Linked DNA regions of Quadrisphaera setariae. The protein of the gene in region 1 interacts with the protein of each later gene in a pairwise test. Links are inferred from orthologs where the notes say so. Each region holds a gene or a part of one and is shown on either strand. Other genes may lie near its edges.

What was found.
Region 2: the proteins of FMM08_RS09155 (region 1) and ctaD interact in binary tests that used the Escherichia coli proteins (3 or more experiments, as listed by UniProt). The link is inferred for Quadrisphaera setariae from one-to-one orthologs.
Region 3: the proteins of FMM08_RS09155 (region 1) and dnaE interact in binary tests that used the Escherichia coli proteins (3 or more experiments, as listed by UniProt). The link is inferred for Quadrisphaera setariae from one-to-one orthologs.

What each region holds. Positions count from the first base shown.
Region 1 is NZ_VKAC01000005.1:30,681-36,141, forward strand. The notes cover bases 1,372-4,358. They hold FMM08_RS09155 (pyridoxal phosphate-dependent aminotransferase), read right to left. Parts: upstream 3,484-4,358; coding sequence 2,260-3,483; downstream 1,372-2,259. Other genes in these bases: FMM08_RS09150 (dolichyl-phosphate-mannose--protein mannosyltransferase), read right to left, coding at 1,372-2,249; rsmI (16S rRNA (cytidine(1402)-2'-O)-methyltransferase), read left to right, coding at 3,525-4,358. Also shown: FMM08_RS09135 (SGNH/GDSL hydrolase family protein), read left to right, coding at 1-45; FMM08_RS22965 (hypothetical protein), read left to right, coding at 115-603; more of FMM08_RS09150, read right to left, coding at 600-1,371; more of rsmI, read left to right, coding at 4,359-4,382; FMM08_RS09165 (hypothetical protein), read right to left, coding at 4,413-5,461. UniProt on the Escherichia coli protein: Shows aminotransferase activity with methionine and histidine as substrates, and to a lesser extent also with phenylalanine.
Region 2 is NZ_VKAC01000012.1:158,516-163,988, forward strand. The notes cover bases 1,249-4,247. They hold ctaD (aa3-type cytochrome oxidase subunit I), read right to left. Parts: upstream 3,614-4,247; coding sequence 1,883-3,613; downstream 1,249-1,882. Other genes in these bases: FMM08_RS18670 (cytochrome c oxidase subunit 4), read right to left, coding at 1,477-1,875; ctaC (aa3-type cytochrome oxidase subunit II), read right to left, coding at 3,610-4,247. Also shown: qcrB (cytochrome bc1 complex cytochrome b subunit), read left to right, coding at 1-922; more of ctaC, read right to left, coding at 4,248-4,515; aat (leucyl/phenylalanyl-tRNA--protein transferase), read right to left, coding at 4,781-5,473. UniProt on the Escherichia coli protein: Cytochrome bo(3) ubiquinol oxidase is the terminal enzyme in the aerobic respiratory chain of E.coli that predominates when cells are grown at high aeration.
Region 3 is NZ_VKAC01000007.1:74,446-80,990, reverse strand. Bases 916-4,986 are described here. They hold dnaE (DNA polymerase III subunit alpha), read left to right. Parts: upstream 916-1,240; coding sequence 1,241-4,786; downstream 4,787-4,986. Other genes in these bases: FMM08_RS12705 (hypothetical protein), read left to right, coding at 4,783-4,986. In the rest of the region: FMM08_RS12715 (pyridoxal phosphate-dependent decarboxylase family protein), read right to left, coding at 1-771; more of FMM08_RS12705, read left to right, coding at 4,987-5,337; FMM08_RS12700 (methyltransferase domain-containing protein), read right to left, coding at 5,367-6,545. UniProt on the Escherichia coli protein: DNA polymerase III is a complex, multichain enzyme responsible for most of the replicative synthesis in bacteria. This DNA polymerase also exhibits 3' to 5' exonuclease activity. The alpha chain is the DNA polymerase catalytic subunit.

The DNA.
Region 1 (5,461 bases):
CTGCCGGTGCTGCAGCGCCTCCTCGTGGTCCCGACCGCCGGCTGACCGGCGTTCTCAGGGTCTTGCCAGGCGGCGGGGCTGAAGGCGGGGGCCCGCCGCGCCGATGCCCTGGGTGTGACCGACGAGAAGGACCTGGCAGGAGCCACCACCGCGACCGCCGCCCGGCCCGCGCCCGCCGCCCGGCCCAGCACCCGCTCGGGAGCACCGTCCGTCAGCCTGTCCACGGCCTCGGCGGAGCTGTCGGTCACGCCCTCCGCGGACGCCGACGGCGCCACGCGCACCGCCGCGCAGCTCGTGCCGACCCGTGACGCCTTCACCTTCACCGCGCCGCCCGTCCACGTGCGGACGGCCCCGGCGTCGTCGTCCGTCCCGACCGCCTCACCGCGGCTCGTGTGGCTGGCGACGGCCGTCGCCGTCGTCGTCCTGACGGGGTTCTTCGTGCTCATCGTGTCCGGGCGCGTGGTCACCGAGGGGCCCGTGGTGATGGTGCTGTCGCGCACCCACGGCATCCACCTCGGCGACCTGTTCGCGCTGGGCGGCTGGTGCGCGGCCGTCGGCGGCCTGCTCGCCGCCGCGCCCGGTGCGCCGCTGCGCCGCCGCTAGATCCAGGAGGCGAACCACATCCGCGCCCGCCAGGCGTCGTAGGGGATCAGCTCGGCCGTCCACACCGGCCAGAAGTACGACGCCGCCACCACGGCCAGCACCACCACGCACCCGCTGACCACCACACCGGCCAGCCGGCGCCCGGTCAGCACGCCCCCCGGCGGTGACCCCGCACCCGCCGGCGCAGGTGGCCCGGTCATCAGCCCGAAGCAGTACACGACCGCCATCACCACGAACGGCGCGAAGACCACCGCGTAGAACTGGAAGATCGTCCGGTCGCCCACGGTGAACCACGGCAGCCAGCCCGCCGCGACCCCCGCGAGCACCGCGCCCGCGCGCCAGTCGCGCTTGAGCGCCCAGCAGAAGAGCACCACGAGCAGCGCGAGGCACCCGGTCCACCACACCACCGGGTTGCCCAGGGACGTGATGGCCTCGGTGCACGAGTCGGTGCCGCAGCCCGTCACGCCCTGGGCCTGGCCCTGGTAGTAGAAGGACGTCGGCCGGCCCTGCACCATCCACGCCCACGGCGAGGACTTGTACGCGTGAGGGGAGTCGAGCGTGGTGTGGAACTGCCACATGTCCTGGTGGTACTTCCACAGCGACCGCAGGGCCGGCGGCAGCCACTGCACGCCCTGGCCGGGGTTCTCGGCCGCCCAGTTCCGCAGGTGGCCGGTGGTGGAGGCGAACCAGCCCGCCCACGTGGCCGTGTAGACGACGACGAGGGTCGGCAGCGCGATGACGGCGGCGGGCACGCCGTCGCGAAGCAGGGCCGTCCACCAGCCCGGCTGGCCCGCGCGGCGCCGCGCGGCCACGTCCCACAGCACGCTCATCAGCAGGAACGCCGCCGTGAAGTACAGCCCCGACCACTTCACGCCGCACGAGAGCGCCAGAGCCAGCACGGCTGCCAGGCGCCACGGCCGCCACCACAGCCGCGGCCAGGCCACCGGTCCTGCGGCGCCCGCGCGGGCGGCCACCGCGGCGACGGCCAGGCGCCGCCGCATCCAGTCCCTGTCGAGGAGCAGCAGCGAGAACGCCACGAGCACCCAGAAGGTCAGGAAGATGTCGAGGATGCCGGTGCGGCTCATGACCAGCGACAGCCCGTCCACCGCGAGCAGCAGCCCGGCGGTGGTGCCCAGCAGCGTCGAGCCGAGCAGCCGGCGCGTGGTGCGCGCGACGACGAGCACGCACAGGGTGCCCACCAGGGCTGCGGAGAAGCGCCAGCCGAAGGAGCTCTGCACGCCGAACAGCTGCTCGCCGACGGCGATCATCCACTTGCCCACCGGCGGGTGCACCACGTAGTCGCCCGTGGAGCTGTACACGTTGACATCGCCGGCCACGAAGCTCTTGTCGGTGTCCGCCGGCCAGCTCATCTCGATGCCGGTGGCCAGCATCGTCCAGGCGTTGCGCACGTAGTAGGTCTCGTCGAACACGAGCGCGTGCGGACGGGCCAGGTCCCAGAAGCGCAGCAGCCCGGCGACGGCGGTGACCAGCAGCGGGCCCAGCCAGCCCCACAGGCGCTCGCGCGGCGTGGTGTCCAGCGGCGGGCCGACCAGCCGCTCGACCTCCGCGGCCAGCGCCGCGTCGTCGACGCGGGCGCGCGCGGAGGAGCGCGGCCGCTGCGCGGGCCGCTCGGCGGTGACGGTCACGGGCCCATCCTCACCCGAGCGCGGCCAGGCGGGGGCCCGCGGCGGCGAGGCGCTCCACCGCGGCGTGGAGCACGTCGTCGCGCTTGCAGAACGCGAACCGCAGCAGCGACGGCGCAGCGGACGGGTCGTCGCAGAACACCTGCACGGGGATCGCCGCCACGCCGACCTCCTCCGGCATCCGCCAGGCCAGCGCCGAGGCGTCGGTCAGGCCCAGCGGGCGCACGTCGGCGGTGACGAAGTACGTCCCCTCGCAGCGGTTCACGGCGAAGCCCGCCGCGGCCAGCCCCTCGGAGAGCAGGTCGCGCTTGGCCTCCAGCTGCGCCGCGAACCCGGTGAAGACCTCCTCGGGCAGCCGCAGCGCCGCCGCCACCGCCGGCTGGAACGGCGCGCCGGAGACGTACGTGAGGAACTGCTTGACCGCCCGCACCGCCCCCACCAGCTCAGCCGGCCCGTGGACCCACCCGACCTTCCAGCCGGTCACGGAGAACGTCTTGCCCGCCGAGGACACCACCAGCGTCCGCTCGGCCATCCCCGGCAGCGACGCGAGCGGCACGTGCCGCGCCCCGGAGAGGACCAGGTGCTCGTACACCTCGTCGGACAGGACGACGGCGTCGTGCTGCACCGCCAGGCGCGCCACCAGCTCGAGCTCGGCGCGCGAGAGCACCCGCCCGGTGGGGTTGTGCGGTGAGTTGAGCAGCACCAGGCGCGTGCGGTCGGTGAAGGCCGCGCGCAGCGCCTCCTCGGTGAGCTCGAAGTCGGGCGCCCGCAGCGGCACCGTGCGGCGGGTGGCGCCGGACAGGGCGATGGTGGCGGCGTAGGAGTCGTAGTACGGCTCGAGCACCACCACCTCGTCGCCGGGGCCGGTGAGCGCCAGCACGGCGGCGGCGATGGCCTCGGTGGCGCCGGTGGTGACGAGCACGTCCGCGGGGGAGACGTCCAGCCCCCAGAACCTCGCCTGGTGCTCGGCGACGGCCTCGCGCAGCTCCGGGATCCCCGGGCCCGGCGGGTACTGGTTGCGCCCGCTGCGCAGCGCGGCCGCTGCGTCGGACAGGAGCGAGGCGGGCCCGTCGGTGTCGGGGAAGCCCTGCCCGAGGTTCACCGCGCCGGTCCGCAGCGCCAGCGCGCTCATCTCGGCGAAGACGGTGGTGGTGAAGGGGCGCATGCGCTCGACCAGCCGCGGCGAGGGGGCGGGCTGGGCGGCAGGCGCTCCTGGTGCTGCTGGACCTCGGGTCACCCGGGGAGTGTGCCAGCGGCTCGGGGCACCACGATGGGGGCGTGAGCGTTCCGGAGCCCGTGCGCGGGCGCGTCGTCCTGGCGGGCACCCCCATCGGCAACGCGGAGGACGCCCCGCCGCGCCTCGTGGCGGCCCTGGCGAGCGCCGACGTCATCGCGGCCGAGGACACCCGCCGGCTGCGCCGGCTGTGCGCCGCGCTCGGCGTGGAGCCGCGCGGCCGGGTGGTGAGCTCCCACGAGCACAACGAGGACTCCCGCGGCGAGGACCTCGTGGCCGCGGCCGCCGCCGGCGCGACGGTGCTGGTGGTCACCGACGCGGGCATGCCGACCGTCTCCGACCCGGGCTACCGGGTGGTGGTCGCCGCTGCCGCGGCGGGCGTGCCGGTGACCACCGTGCCCGGCCCGTCCGCGGTGCTCGCGGCGCTGGCGGTCTCGGGGCTGGCCACGGACCGGTTCTGCTTCGAGGGGTTCCTGCCGCGCAAGGGGGGCGAGCGGGCCTCGGTGCTCGCCGAGCTGGCCCGCGAGCGGCGCACGATGGTGTTCTTCGAGGCCCCGCACCGGCTGGCGGCGTCCCTGGAGGCGATGGCCGAGGCCCTCGGCGCCGACCGGCGCGCGGCCGTCTGCCGCGAGCTCACCAAGACCCACGAGGAGGTCCGGCGCGGCACGCTGCCCGAGCTGGCCGCGTGGGCCGGCGAGCTCGCCAAGATCGGCGAGGTGACGCTCGTGGTGGCCGGTGCTCCCGCCGCGGCGACCGACCCCGCCACCGCCCTGGCCGAGGTGCTGGCCCGCGTGGCCGCCGGCGAGCGCCTCAAGGACGCCGCCGCGGAGGTCGCCGAGGCCACCGGCACCTCCAAGCGCGAGCTCTACCAGGCGGCCCTGGAGGCGCGCCAGCAGCGCTGACGAGCGCTCGTCAGCGCGGACCAGGGCAGGTCAGCGCTCCACCTCCAGCACCACCGCGTCCTCGTCGGCGAAGACGTCCGCGCTGGCTGCGCCGGAGCCCGTGAGCCGCTCGGCGTGGGCGGCCACCGCGGCGTGCACCGCCCGCATCGACGCCGGCGAGCCGACGTGCACGACCGTCAGCACCGGTCCGTGCGGCGGGCGCCGGGCGGTGATCTCACCGTCGGTGCAGCTGTGCAGCGCGGCCGCCACCAGCGCGCGCAGCGGGGGGAGCAGCTCCAGGTCGGCGGCCGGGGCGGCGTGGTCGACCACGTCCACCCGCACCCCCCTCGACCGCGCGGTCGCCGCGCACCGGCGCACCTCGGGGTCCAGGAGCTCCCGACCGCGCAGCTCCGCGCGCAGGTCCTTCTCCACGGCGGTCAGCTGGACCTGCACGTCCAGGTCGGGAGGGCCGTCCGCGTTCGCCACGGTCTCCAGCAGCGGCACCGCCGCCACCTCCAGCAGCGCCCGCCGCCGCTCGTGGGCCTCGGCGCGCTGGCGGGTGCGGCGGCGGCGCTCCCGGGCCAGCGCGTAGGCGCTGTCGCTGCGGAGCAGGTCGATGCGGGTGGTCCTGACGAGGTGGGCCGCCACCTGGCCCCAGACCCACCACACGACCACCGGCCCCAGGACCAGCGCGGTCTCGGGCGCCCACAGGGGGCCCTCGCCGGCCCCGAGGCGCAGCCCGAGCAGCACGGCGACCACCGTGACGCCGCTGGCGTGCGCCAGCCCCCGCCGGTCGCGCACCGCGAGCAGCGCCAGCGCGGGGCTCAGCAGCCCCGGCGCCGACGGCTGGTCGGTGAAGCGCGCGCCAGGGGCGATGGCGTAGGCGTTGACCAGCACCGCGACCGGCAGGAGCACCGCAGCCGCAGCGGCGGGGAGCGCGCCCAGGGCCGCGCCGTGCGGGGTGCTGCTCGTGCCGCCGCGGCGGCGCCCCGGCAGCACGAGCAGCGCCCCGAGCACCGCCGCCGCGCCCAGGGAGGAGGCCAGCGCCAGCAGCGGGGCGTTCGCCTGCGGCAGCGAGGACAGGCACAGCAGCGCCTGCA
Region 2 (5,473 bases), on another replicon or contig:
GCCGGTGTACGCGGCGAAGGCCGGCGGGTTCTTCTTCATCGTGTTCGGCGTCGTGGTCCTCATGGCGGCGACGGTGACGATCAACCCGATCTGGAACTACGGGCCCTACGACCCGTCACCCATCAGCGCCGGCACGCAGCCCGACTGGTACATCCTCTTCGTGGACGGCGCTCTGCGTCTCATGCCGGGGTGGCTGGGACCCATCCCGACGGAGTTCTCCACGTTCGGGTACGTCTGGTCGCTGAACATCCTCCTCCCGGGCGCCGTGGTGCCGGGTCTGATGATCCTCGCTCTGATCGCCTACCCGTGGGTCGAGCAGTGGCTGAGCGGTGACACCCGCGAGCACCACCTGCTCGACCGCCCCCGCAACAAGCCCACGCGCACGGGCCTCGGTGTGGCGGCGCTGGTCTTCTACGTCGTGATGGCCCTGGCGGCCACCAACGACCTCGTCGCCACGCACTTCCACATCTCCATCAACGACATGACGTACGTGCTCCGTGCGCTGTTCTTCGTGGGGCCGCCGATCGCCTTCTGGGTGACCAAGCGCATCTGCCTGGGCCTGCAGCGCCGCGACCGTGAGCTCGCGCTCCACGGCCGCGAGACCGGTCGCATCGTCCGCACCGCCGACGGCGAGTACTTCGAGGTGCACGAGCCCCTCGACGTCTACGAGCGGTGGAACCTGGTCCAGCACGAGGACGACCTCCTGGTGCCGCTCCCCCAGGGCAAGGCGTCCGGCCTCGAGAAGCTCCGCGCCCGGATGTCGGCGTTCTTCTTCGAGGACCACATCGCCGCCGTCACCCCCGCCGAGCTCGAGGCCGCCCACGGCCACGACGAGGGTCACGGCCAGGCGATCGAGGGCGACACCGACGCTCACGCCGTCGGCGCCGTCGGACGAGGCTCGGAGACGAGCCACGGCCACTGAGGTCCACGAGCGTCACTGACGCCCTCCCGTGAGGGGCGGGTCCCGGAATTCCGGGACCCGCCCCTCACTGCGTTGAGGGTCCCCTCCAGCGTTCTCAGACGGTCGGCTCCAGAGTCCTGCCGGTGCGCAACCGCCCTTGCCTGCTCCTTCCCTCACCGCTCTCGTCCCTGGTCTCCCCCGCCCCCAGGATCTACCGCACGTGCCGCGGAAAGCGCGCCGCAGGCATCCCGGAAGCGCACGTGCGGCGGAGAGTGCGTGAGTGCGCGGCAGCCGCAGCTGACGGGGGCGTCAGATGCGCCCGCGAGCCCGCTCTCGGTCTGAGGAGGTCGCTCGGCTGCCGTCCCACGGCCTGCTCACCTCCGCCTTGCCGCACTCGCCACGGAGGGTGCGCCTCTCGGAACCCACCGAGCGCACGTGCCGCGGAAAGTGCGCCATGGCGCGTGACGGCCTCAGCCGCTCACCGGTCTTCCGCGGCGAAGCCCGCGGGGCGAGGAACGACGAGGGGCCCCGGAGCGTGTGCTCCGGGGCCCCTCGTCGTCAGGCCGTGACCGCCGTCAGTGGGCGTGCGCCCCGCGGTAGAACTCGAACAGCCAGCCGACCAGGCTGACCAGCGCGAGGATGCCTCCGAGCAACGACATCCACCAGCCGACCGCGAGGCCGCAGACGACCAGCGCGATGCAGAGGCCGATCGCCAGGGGCCACCACGAGTGCGGGGGGAACACGCCCTGCTCGCCAGCGCCGTCGGCGATCTCGCCGAAAGCGTCGTCCTCGGGGCGCGGGTCGATGCGCCGGGCCGTCAGCCACAGGTAGGCGCCCATGAGGCTCGCGAGGCCGCCCGTGAGGAAGAGGCACACCGTGCCGACCGGCTCCCAGCTGGAGAGCACGCCGTACACGACGGCCAGCGGGAGGAAGAAGAACGCCCCGCCCCCGAAGGTCCAGAACTCGGTCTTCACGCTCGTCTCACTTCCCGCGGAGGTCGGGCTCCCCGACCAGCTTGTCGAGCAGGTTCTGGTCCGGCGTCGCGCGGTCCGCCGCAGCCACCTCGGGGTGGTGCAGGTCGAACGCCGGCGACTCGCTGCGGATGCGCGGCAGCGACGTGAAGTTGTGGCGCGGCACGGGGCAGGCGGTCGCCCACTCCAGCGAGCGGCCGAAGCCCCACGGGTCGTCGACCTCGACCTTGGGCGAGCGGACCGCCTTGTAGACCGCCCACATGAACGGGATGAACGAGGCCGCCAGGATGAACGAGGCGATCGTCGAGAACTGGTTCATCCACGTGAACTGGTCGGTCGGCGAGTAGTCCGCGTAGCGGCGCGGGAAGCCGCGCACGCCCAGCCAGTGCTGGATCAGGAACGTGCCGTGGAAGCCCACGAACAGCAGCCAGAAGTGCCACTTGCCGAGCTTCTCGTCGAGCATGCGGCCGGTCCACTTCGGCCACCAGAAGTAGAAGCCCGCGAACATCGCGAAGACCACGGTGCCGAACACCACGTAGTGGAAGTGGGCCACCACGAAGTAGCTGTCCGAGACGATGAAGTCCAGCGGCGGGCTGGACAGGATGATGCCGGTCAGACCACCGAAGAGGAACGTGATGAGGAAGCCGATCGACCACAGCATCGGCGTCTCGAAGGTGATCGAGCCGCCCCACATGGTGCCGATCCAGTTCACGAACTTCACGCCCGTGGGCACCGCGATGAGCATCGTGGTGAAGGCGAAGAACGGCAGCAGCACGGCGCCCGTCACGTACATGTGGTGCGCCCACACCGCGACCGACAGACCGGCGATGGCGATCGTCGCGTAGACCAGTGACTTGTAGCCGAAGAGCGGCTTGCGGCTGAAGACCGGCAGGACCTCGCTGATGATGCCGAAGAACGGCAGCGCGATGATGTAGACCTCGGGGTGGCCGAAGAACCAGAACAGGTGCTGCCACAGGATGGCGCCGCCGTTCTCGGGGTTGAACACCTGCGCCTGGAAGATGCGGTCCGCGGCCAGCGCGAACAGCGCGGCGGCGAGGGCCGGGAAGGCCATGATCACCAGGACGCTCGTGATGAGCACCGTCCAGGTGAACAGCGACATGCGCCACATGGTCATGCCGGGGGCGCGCATGCAGATGATCGTGGTGATGAAGTTGACGGCGCCGAGGATGGTGCCGAAGCCGCTCATCGCCAGGCCGAGCACCCACAGGTCACCGCCGATGCCCGGGGTGAAGGAGTCGTCCGAGAGCGGGCTGTACGCGAACCAGCCGAAGCTCGCCGCACCTGACGGCGCGAGGAAGCCGGCCATGACGATGAGCGAGCCGAAGAGGAACAGCCAGAACGACAGCATGTTCAGGCGCGGGAACGCCACGTCTGGCGAACCGATCTGCAGCGGCATGATCGCGTTCGCGAAGCCGGCGAACAGCGGCGTCGCGAAGAGCAGCAGCATCACCGTGCCGTGCATGGTGAACAGCTGGTTGTACTGCTCCGCGGTCTGGACGACCTGGAGGCCGGGCTCGAACAGCTCCGCCCGGATGAGCAGCGCCATGACGCCGCCCATGAGGAAGAAGATGAAGCTGGAGATCATGTACATCGCACCGATGACCTTGTGGTCGGTGCTCGTGACCCACTTGACGACGATGCGGCCCATGGACTCGCGGTCGCTGACGGCGCGTGAGCGCGAGCCGGCGGCGACACCGCCGGCTTCGTAGTAGGTGGTCATCCGTTGCTCCCCTCAGCGTTCTGACCGCCGGCGTTCTCGCCCTGCTGGTCCTCGACCTGCTGGCCCCCGCCGGGGACGTTGCTGTCCTCGCCCAGGCTGTGCGCCGGGCCGATGTCCGGGCCGAGCCGGCCCACGTTGCCGGCACTCCGCAGCTGCGCCAGGTGCGCCTCGTAGTCGGCCTGCGAGACGACCCTCACCTTGAAGATCATCCGGCTGTGGCCCTCGCCGCAGAGCTCGGCGCAGCGGCCGATGAACGTCCCCTCCTTGGTGGGGGTGATGCTCATGTAGTTGGTGCGGCCGGGGATGACGTCCTTCTTGTAGGAGAAGGCCGGCACGTAGAAGTCGTGGATGACGTCCCGCGCGGTGAGGGTGAGCTCGACCTTCTGGTCCACCGGCAGGTAGAGCGTGGGGATGGTCCCCGGGGCGTCGAAGTCGAGCCCGTCAGGGGTCTCCTGCGCCTGGATGCCCGAGTCGAAGACCCCGGCGTCCGTGTAGTTGAAGTCCCACGCCCAGCGCTTGCCGACCACCTCGATGTTGACCGCGGGCTCCTGGTAGCGGTTCTCGAGGATGTGCTGGTCACGGGCGGTGAAGTAGAAGAGCACGCCGACCATGAACAGCGGCATGATCGTGAAGAGCATCTCGACCGGCACGTTGTAGCGCAGCTGGGGCGGGAGGCCCGCCTCGCCCTTGCGCCGCCGGAACTTCACGATGGCGTAGAGGATCAGGCCCCACGTGATCACGCCCACCACGAGGGCGGCGATCCAGGAGCCGACCCAGAGGTTCTGGGAGAGGTCTGTGGTGGTGGTGGCGCCGGCCGAGTCCGGCGGGAGCCATCCGCGCTTGACGTCCTCGTTGACGGCGGCGGTGCAGCCGGTGGTCACGAAGGTGGCCGATGCGGCCACGACGGCCCAGGCGACGGCCGCCCTGGCCGTTCCCGACCTGCTCCTCGATGTCCGCGTGCGGTGCTGCTGCGACACGTGCGCTCCTGCTCGTCTGGAGGCCCTGGTGCCACCCGCCGCGAGGGCGCCGCGGCGAGGACCCGGATCGACGGCACAGTACCGCGCGGGCACCCTGGCAGCCCCGACTGGGGCGGCGCCGCGACGCACCTGTGACCTGCCCCACTCGGCAGACGATCAGACGCAGGGTCACCAACCGGTCACGAGGGGCTCACCACACCGGAGGTGGGGCCTCCAGCGCAGCGCGCAGGCGCGCTCCGTACTCCCGTCGGCTGACCTCCACCACTCCCAGCGACGCCAGGTGGTCGGTGCGCCACTGCACGTCGAGGAGGCGGCGCGGGTCGCCGTCGCGCGAGAGCACCCGGACCAGCCGGACCAGCGCGACCTTGGAGGCGTCGCTGACCCGGGAGAACATCGACTCACCGGCGAAGAGCCCTCCGACGGCCACGCCGTACAACCCGCCGACCAGCCGCTCCCCCGGTTCCCCGTCCCAGACCTCCACCGAGTGCGCCCAGCCGAGGCGGTGGAGCCGCCCGTAGGCGCTCGCCACCTCCGGGGTGATCCAGCGGTGGGGACGGTCCGGGTCGGCGCAGCCGTCGACGACGTCGCCGAAGGCGAGGTCCACGGTCGTGGGCAGGCGCGCCGCCGACCGCCGCAGCGACCGGGAGACCCGCAGCCCGTCCAGCGGCAGCACCCCGCGGGGGTCGGGCGTCCACCAGCCGAGGGGGCCGGCCCCTCCCCCGCCCAGACCCATCGGGAAGAGCCCCGTGCGGTAGCCCGCCAGCAGCGTGGCCGGCTCGAGGTCGCCACCGGTGCCGGCCACCTCGCCGACGTCGTCACCGGCCTCCGCGGCGGCCTCCAGACGCGCGAGAGCCGCCACCAGCCCCGCGGCGAACGGGGACGG
Region 3 (6,545 bases), on another replicon or contig:
CACCGCCGCGGGCACGAGCCCCTGCGCGGCGCACTCGGCGAGGGCGCACTGGAGGGCGTCGGGGCGCATCCGCACGGCCTCGTCCACGGGGACGGTGATGACGGCGTCGTCGCCGAGGCCCAGCAGCCGGCACGCCGTGGTGGTGCTGAAGTGGCCCACCTCTGAGACCAGCACGCGCAGCCGGCCCAGCAGCTCGGGCAGCCGGGCGCGGGGGTGCTCGGTGCGCAGCCGCTCGCAGGCCTCGTCGCGGGCGAGCAGCAGCGCCTGCAGGTTGGACTGCGTGCCGCCGGAGGTGAAGACGCCGTCCGCGGTGGCGGGCAGGCCGAGCCGGTCGGCGGTCCAGCGGACCAGGCGGCGCTCCACGTGCGTGGCACCGCTGCTCTGGTCCCAGGTGTCGAGGCTGGAGTTCACCGCGGCGATGACGGTCTCCCCGAGCACGGCGGGGACCACCACGGGGCAGTTGAGGTGCGCGAGGTAGGTCGGGTGGTGGAACCAGACCGCGTCGCGCAGGTAGAGGCGCTCCAGCTCGTCCAGGGCAGGCCCGACCTCCCCGAGCGGGGTGTCGAGGTCCACGGCGTCGACGGCGCGCTGCAGGTCGGCGGGGTCGGCGCCGGTGGTCGGCCGCTGGGCGGCCGAGATGTGGCGGGCGACGCGCTCCGCTCCCTGGGCCACCGCGCAGCGGTACTCCTCGGCGCTCCCGGCGTCGAGGAGGTGCCTGCGCGCCGGAGCGGTTCCGCCGAGGGCGGGCGGTGGAGCCGCGAGGCTGCGCAGCGGCGTCTCGGAGGGACGGGGGCGGTGCGTGGTGTCCACGGGTCTCCAGGGAAGGTGGTTGCCGAGCACCGGAGTCACTCCAGTGCTACTTAGGACAGCCTCACCTAAATAGATCTTCCAGACCACGTCAACCCGAGGCCCGGTGGGCCCCGCACCCGTCCCGTCGGACGTGCAGAAGTCGCGTCCAGGTGCCCCGCAGACCGGGCCACAGGAGTTCTGCCTGCTGGGCGGGACGCTGGGGATCAGCCGAGCCCGTGACGCCGGACGTGCAGAAGTCAGCTGGACCGGGTCCAGGACGGCGTGTCGCGGGGTTCTGCGCGTCGGGCGTCACGCCCCGATGGACCCACCAGCAGGTCCGTGGCGGCGCGCCGGACGGGTCTCGGGTGAGGCCCTCGTCGTCGTCCCCGGCGCCTACAGTGGGGCGTCTTCCCCGCGCCTGCTCCGCCTGCTCCACGGAGGTCCTCGCCCCATGCCCGCTGGTGACTCGTTCGTCCACCTGCACAACCACACCGAGTACTCGATGCTCGACGGGGCCGCGAGGATCGACGAGCTGTTCGCCACGGCCGCCGAGATGGGCATGCCGGCGCTGGCGACCACCGACCACGGCTACATCTTCGGCGCGTACGAGTTCTGGAAGGCCGGGCGCAAGCACGGGGTCAACCCCGTCATCGGCCTCGAGGCCTACCTCACCCCGGGCACCGCCCGCGGCGACAAGACCCGCGTGAAGTGGGGAGACCCGAGCGCCGGCCGCGACGACGTCTCCGGCTCCGGCGCCTACACCCACATGACGATGTGGGCGCAGGACACCGCGGGCATGCACAACCTCTTCCGCATGGCGAGCCTCGCCAGCCTCGAGGGGCACTACTTCAAGCCCCGCATGGACCGGGAGCTGCTCAACACCTACGGCGGGGGCATCATCGCGACCACGGGCTGCCCGTCCGGTGAGGTGCAGACCCGCCTGCGGCTGGGCCAGTACGACCAGGCGGTCGCAGCAGCCGCGGAGTTCCGCGACATCTTCGGCGCGGAGAACTTCTACTGCGAGATCATGGACCACGGGCTCGAGATCGAGACCCGCATCCAGAAGGACCTGATCCGCCTCGCCAAGGACCTCGGCATCCCGCTGGTCGCCACCAACGACCTGCACTACACGCGCCCGGAGCACTCCGAGGGCCACGCGGCGCTGCTGTGCGTGCAGTCGGGCTCCACGCTGGCGGACCCGAACCGCTTCAAGTTCGACGCCGACGAGTTCTACCTCAAGACCCCCGCGGAGATGCGCCACCTGTGGCGCGAGCTGCCCGAGGCCTGCGACAACACCCTCGCCATCGCCGAGCGCTGCTCGGTGGAGTTCTCCGAGGGCATCGGCACGTACATGCCGCGCTTCCCCGTGCCGGAGGGGGAGAGCGAGGACTCCTGGTTCGTCAAGGAGGTCGAGCGCGGCCTGCTCATGCGGTTCAAGGGCGAGGTGCCTGACGAGAGCCGCCGCGTCGCCGAGTACGAGATCGGCGTCATCACCAAGATGGGCTTCTCGGGGTACTTCCTCGTCGTCGCCGACTTCATCCGCTGGGCCAAGCGCAACGGCATCCGCGTGGGCCCCGGCCGCGGTTCCGGTGCGGGCTCGATCGCCGCGTACGCCCTGGAGATCACCGACCTCGACCCGCAGCGCCACGGCCTGATCTTCGAGCGGTTCCTCAACCCCGACCGCGTCTCCATGCCCGACTTCGACATCGACTTCGACGAGCGCCGACGCGGCGAGGTCATCAGGTACGTGACGGAGAAGTACGGCGAGAGCCGGGTCGCGCAGATCGTCACCTACGGCACCATCAAGGCCAAGCAGGCCGTCAAGGACGCCTCGCGCGTGCTCGGCTACCCGTTCGCCATGGGCGACCGGATCACCAAGGCGATGCCCGCCGCGGTGATGGGCAAGGACGTTCCGCTCACCCAGATCTTCGAGCCCACCCACAACCGCTACGCGGAGGGCAAGGAGTTCCGCGAGCTGTACGAGGCCGAGGCCGACGTGCAGAAGGTCGTCGAGACGGCCAAGCAGCTCGAGGGCCTGAAGCGGCAGTGGGGCGTGCACGCCGCCGGCGTCATCATGTCGAGCGAGCCGCTGATCGACCTCATCCCGATCATGCGCCGCGAGCAGGACGGCCAGGTCATCACCCAGTTCGACTACCCGAGCTGCGAGTCCCTCGGTCTGATCAAGATGGACTTCCTCGGCCTGCGCAACCTCACGATCATGGACGACGCCGTCCGCCTCGTGGAGCGCAACCGCGGCGAGAAGGTGGTGCTCGAGGAGCTCGAGCTCGACGACCCCGAGACGTACGCGCTGCTGCAGCGCGGAGACACCCTCGGCGTCTTCCAGTTCGACGGCGGGCCCATGCGCTCGCTGCTGCGCCTCATGCGCCCCGACAACTTCGAGGACATCTCCGCCGTCGGCGCCCTCTACCGCCCCGGCCCGATGGGCGCCGGGAGCCACACCAACTACGCGCTGCGCAAGAACGGCCAGCAGGAGATCACGCCCCTGCACCCCGAGCTGGCCGAGCCGCTCGCGGAGGTGCTGGGCACCACCTACGGCCTGATCGTCTACCAGGAGCAGGTGATGTCCATCGCGCAGACCGTGGCGGGCTTCAGCCTCGGTCAGGCGGACCTGCTGCGGCGGGCGATGGGCAAGAAGAAGAAGTCCGAGCTGGACAAGCAGTACGAGAAGTTCTCCGGCGGCATGCACGAGCGCGGCTTCTCCGAGGCCGCGGTCAAGGCCCTGTGGGACGTGCTGCTCCCGTTCTCCGACTACGCCTTCAACAAGGCGCACTCCGCGGCGTACGGCGTCGTCTCCTACTGGACCGCCTACCTCAAGGCGCACTACCCGGCCGAGTACATGGCCGCGGTGCTGACGTCCGTGCGCGACGACAAGGACAAGTCCGCGCTCTACCTCAACGAGTGCCGCCGCATGGGCGTCACCGTGCTCCCGCCGGACGTCAACGAGTCGATCGCCACGTACGCCGCGGTCGGCCCCGACATCCGCTTCGGCCTGGCGGCCATCCGCAACGTCGGCGAGAACGTCGTCGACGCGATCGAGAAGGCCCGCGAGGAGAAGGGCGCCTTCACGAGCTTCGGCGACTTCCTCGCCAAGGTCCCCGCTGTGGTGTGCAACAAGCGCACGGTGGAGTCGCTCATCAAGGCGGGCGCCTTCGACTCCCTGGGCGCCAACCGGCGGGCGCTGCTCGCCGTGCACGAGGACGCCGTCGACTCGGTGGTCGGCCTCAAGCGCCAGGAGGAGAAGGGCCAGTACGACCTCTTCGGCGGCCTCATGGGCGACGACGACGAGGACGGCGTCGGCCAGGGGTCGGCGCTGTCGGTGGCCGTCCCCGACCTGCCCGAGTGGGACAAGAAGGAGCTGCTGGCCCGCGAGCGCGAGATGCTCGGCCTGTACGTCTCCGACCACCCGCTCTTCGGGCTCGAGCACGTGCTGAGCTCCGCCGCGGACTGCTCCGTGGCCACGCTCCTCACCGACGAGTCCCGCCAGGACGGCTCGATGGTCACCATCGCCGGGCTCATCACGGGCCTGCAGCGCAAGATGACCAAGCAGGGCAAGCAGTGGGCCATCGCCACCGTCGAGGACCTCGGCGGCGCGGTGGAGGTGCTGTTCTTCCCCAGCAGCTACGAGCAGTTCGCGCACCTGCTCGCGCCGGACGCCGTCGTCGTCGTCCGCGGCCGGCTGTCGCGGCGCGACGACGTGCCCTCGCTGCACGCGCAGGACCTGTCGGTGCCCGACACCTCGGTGGCCGCCGACGGGCCCGTGGTCATCACGCTGCCCGAGCAGCGGTGCACCGAGCCCGTGGCCGACCGCCTGCGCGGGGTGCTGCAGGACCACCGCGGGCAGACGCTCGTGCACCTGAAGCTGCTCACCACCGACAAGCAGGTGCTGGTCTGCCTCGACGACGCGCTGCGGGTGACCCCCTCGCCGTCGCTGTTCGGGGACCTCAAGGCGCTGCTGGGTCCCAGCTGCCTGGTGTGAAGACCCGGCTGAGGTCTCCGCTGCCCGGCTGGGCTGGTGCGCTCGCGCCGGTGCTGGGCCCGGCGCTGCTGGGGCTGGTGGTCGGGGTGGTGTGGTGGCTCGTCGCACCGACGGGGCCGGTGGTGCTGCTGCAGGGCGGGTCCGTGCTCGGCGCCGCCGACCCCGAGCTCACCGCTTCCCAGGACGGCTGGCTCGTGGGGCTCGGCGCGGCGGCAGGGCTCCTCTGCGGTGTCGTCGCCGCGGTGCGCCCCGGGGACGCGCCCTCCCGCCGCAGCCTGGCCGTCGTCGCCGGCTGCCTGTTCGGCGCTGTCTTCGCCGCGCAGCTGGGGGCGTGGCTGGGCCCGCCGTCCGTGGCGGCGCAGCTGGCTGCCGGCGCTGACCCCGCCCGCGGGCTGGTCAGCCCGCTGCGCAGCCACAGCGCCGGGGTGCTGCTCGTCTGGCCGGCGGTGGCCGCCCTGGTGATGACGATGGGCCACCTGGCCGCCGCGTGGAGCGGCAGCAGGGTGGAGGGAGCCCATGATCACGAAGAGGAGCTCGACCCCCGTCCGTGATCATGGGGAGTCGGCCACCCGGGGGGTGGTCAGCGGCGGCGGAGCTGGACCAGCACCTCGGCGTGGGCGGTCTGCGGGAACATCGCGAACAGGCGCCCCCGCACCGGCTCCCACCCGGGCAGCGCCTCCAGGTCCGTCGCCAGCGAGGCCGGGTTGCAGCTGGAGTAGAGCAGGTGGCGGGTGCGCGGGGGAGCGGCGTCGAGCCACGCGCACAGCTGCGCGCCCAGCCCCCGCCTCGGAGGGTTGACGACGACGACGTCGGGCGCGGCGTGCCCCGGCTGCTCGCGCGCCCACGAGGTGGCGTCGGCGTGGATGAAGCCCGTCCCGCTGAGCCCCGCGGCGCCCGCGGCGTCCCGGGCGGCGGCGACCGCCTGCTCGCTCGTCTCCACCCCGACCACGTCCCGCCCGGGAGCAGCCACGTGCAGGGCGAAGCCGCCCGCGCCGCAGTAGAGGTCCCACACCCGCAGCCGGGTCGGCCCGTGGCCCGGCGCAGCGGCGGCCGCGCCGAGGCGCTCGTCGTCGTCGAGATCGGTCACCCAGGACGCGACCTGGGCGTAGAGCTGCCCGGCGACGTCGGTGTTGGTCTGCAGGAAGCCCTGCGGACGGGCGAGCAGCGTCACCGCGCCCTGGCGGACGGGCAGGCGCTCGGCGGGGGTGAGGGGCACCTCGACGTCGCCCTCGAGCAGGGCGGCGTGCTGGGGCAGCAGGTTCGCGGAGACCACGCGGGCGGAGGGGAGCTGCTCGAGGAGCCACGGGAGGTGCTTGCGGATCCGCGGCAGCGACTCGGTGGAGCGCAGCACGAAGCGGACCATGAGCTCGCCGGCGTCGTTGGTGGTGACGTGGACGTGCTTCAGCTCGCCACGGCGGGCGGCCACGTCGTAGGGGACCAGCGCGGCGCGGGTGACGAAGGCGCGCAGCGGCTCCAGGGCGTCGGTGGTGGAAGCCGGGTACAGGCCGCAGCGGACCAGGTCGACGCCGCGGCCGGCCTCGTCGAGGATCCCCAGCGTGGGGGTGTCGGTGGTGCCGGCGACCACCATCTTGGCGCGGTTGCGGAAGCGGCTCGCCGGACCGGTGGCCGGGGCGAGCCAGGTCGGGACGGTGGGCAGCAGCGTCTCGACGCGCGCCTGCGCGTCGGCCACCTGGACGTCCTCCGGGACGCCCATGAGGGTGCACGAGCGGCAGACCCCGGCGTCGTAGTAGTCGCACTG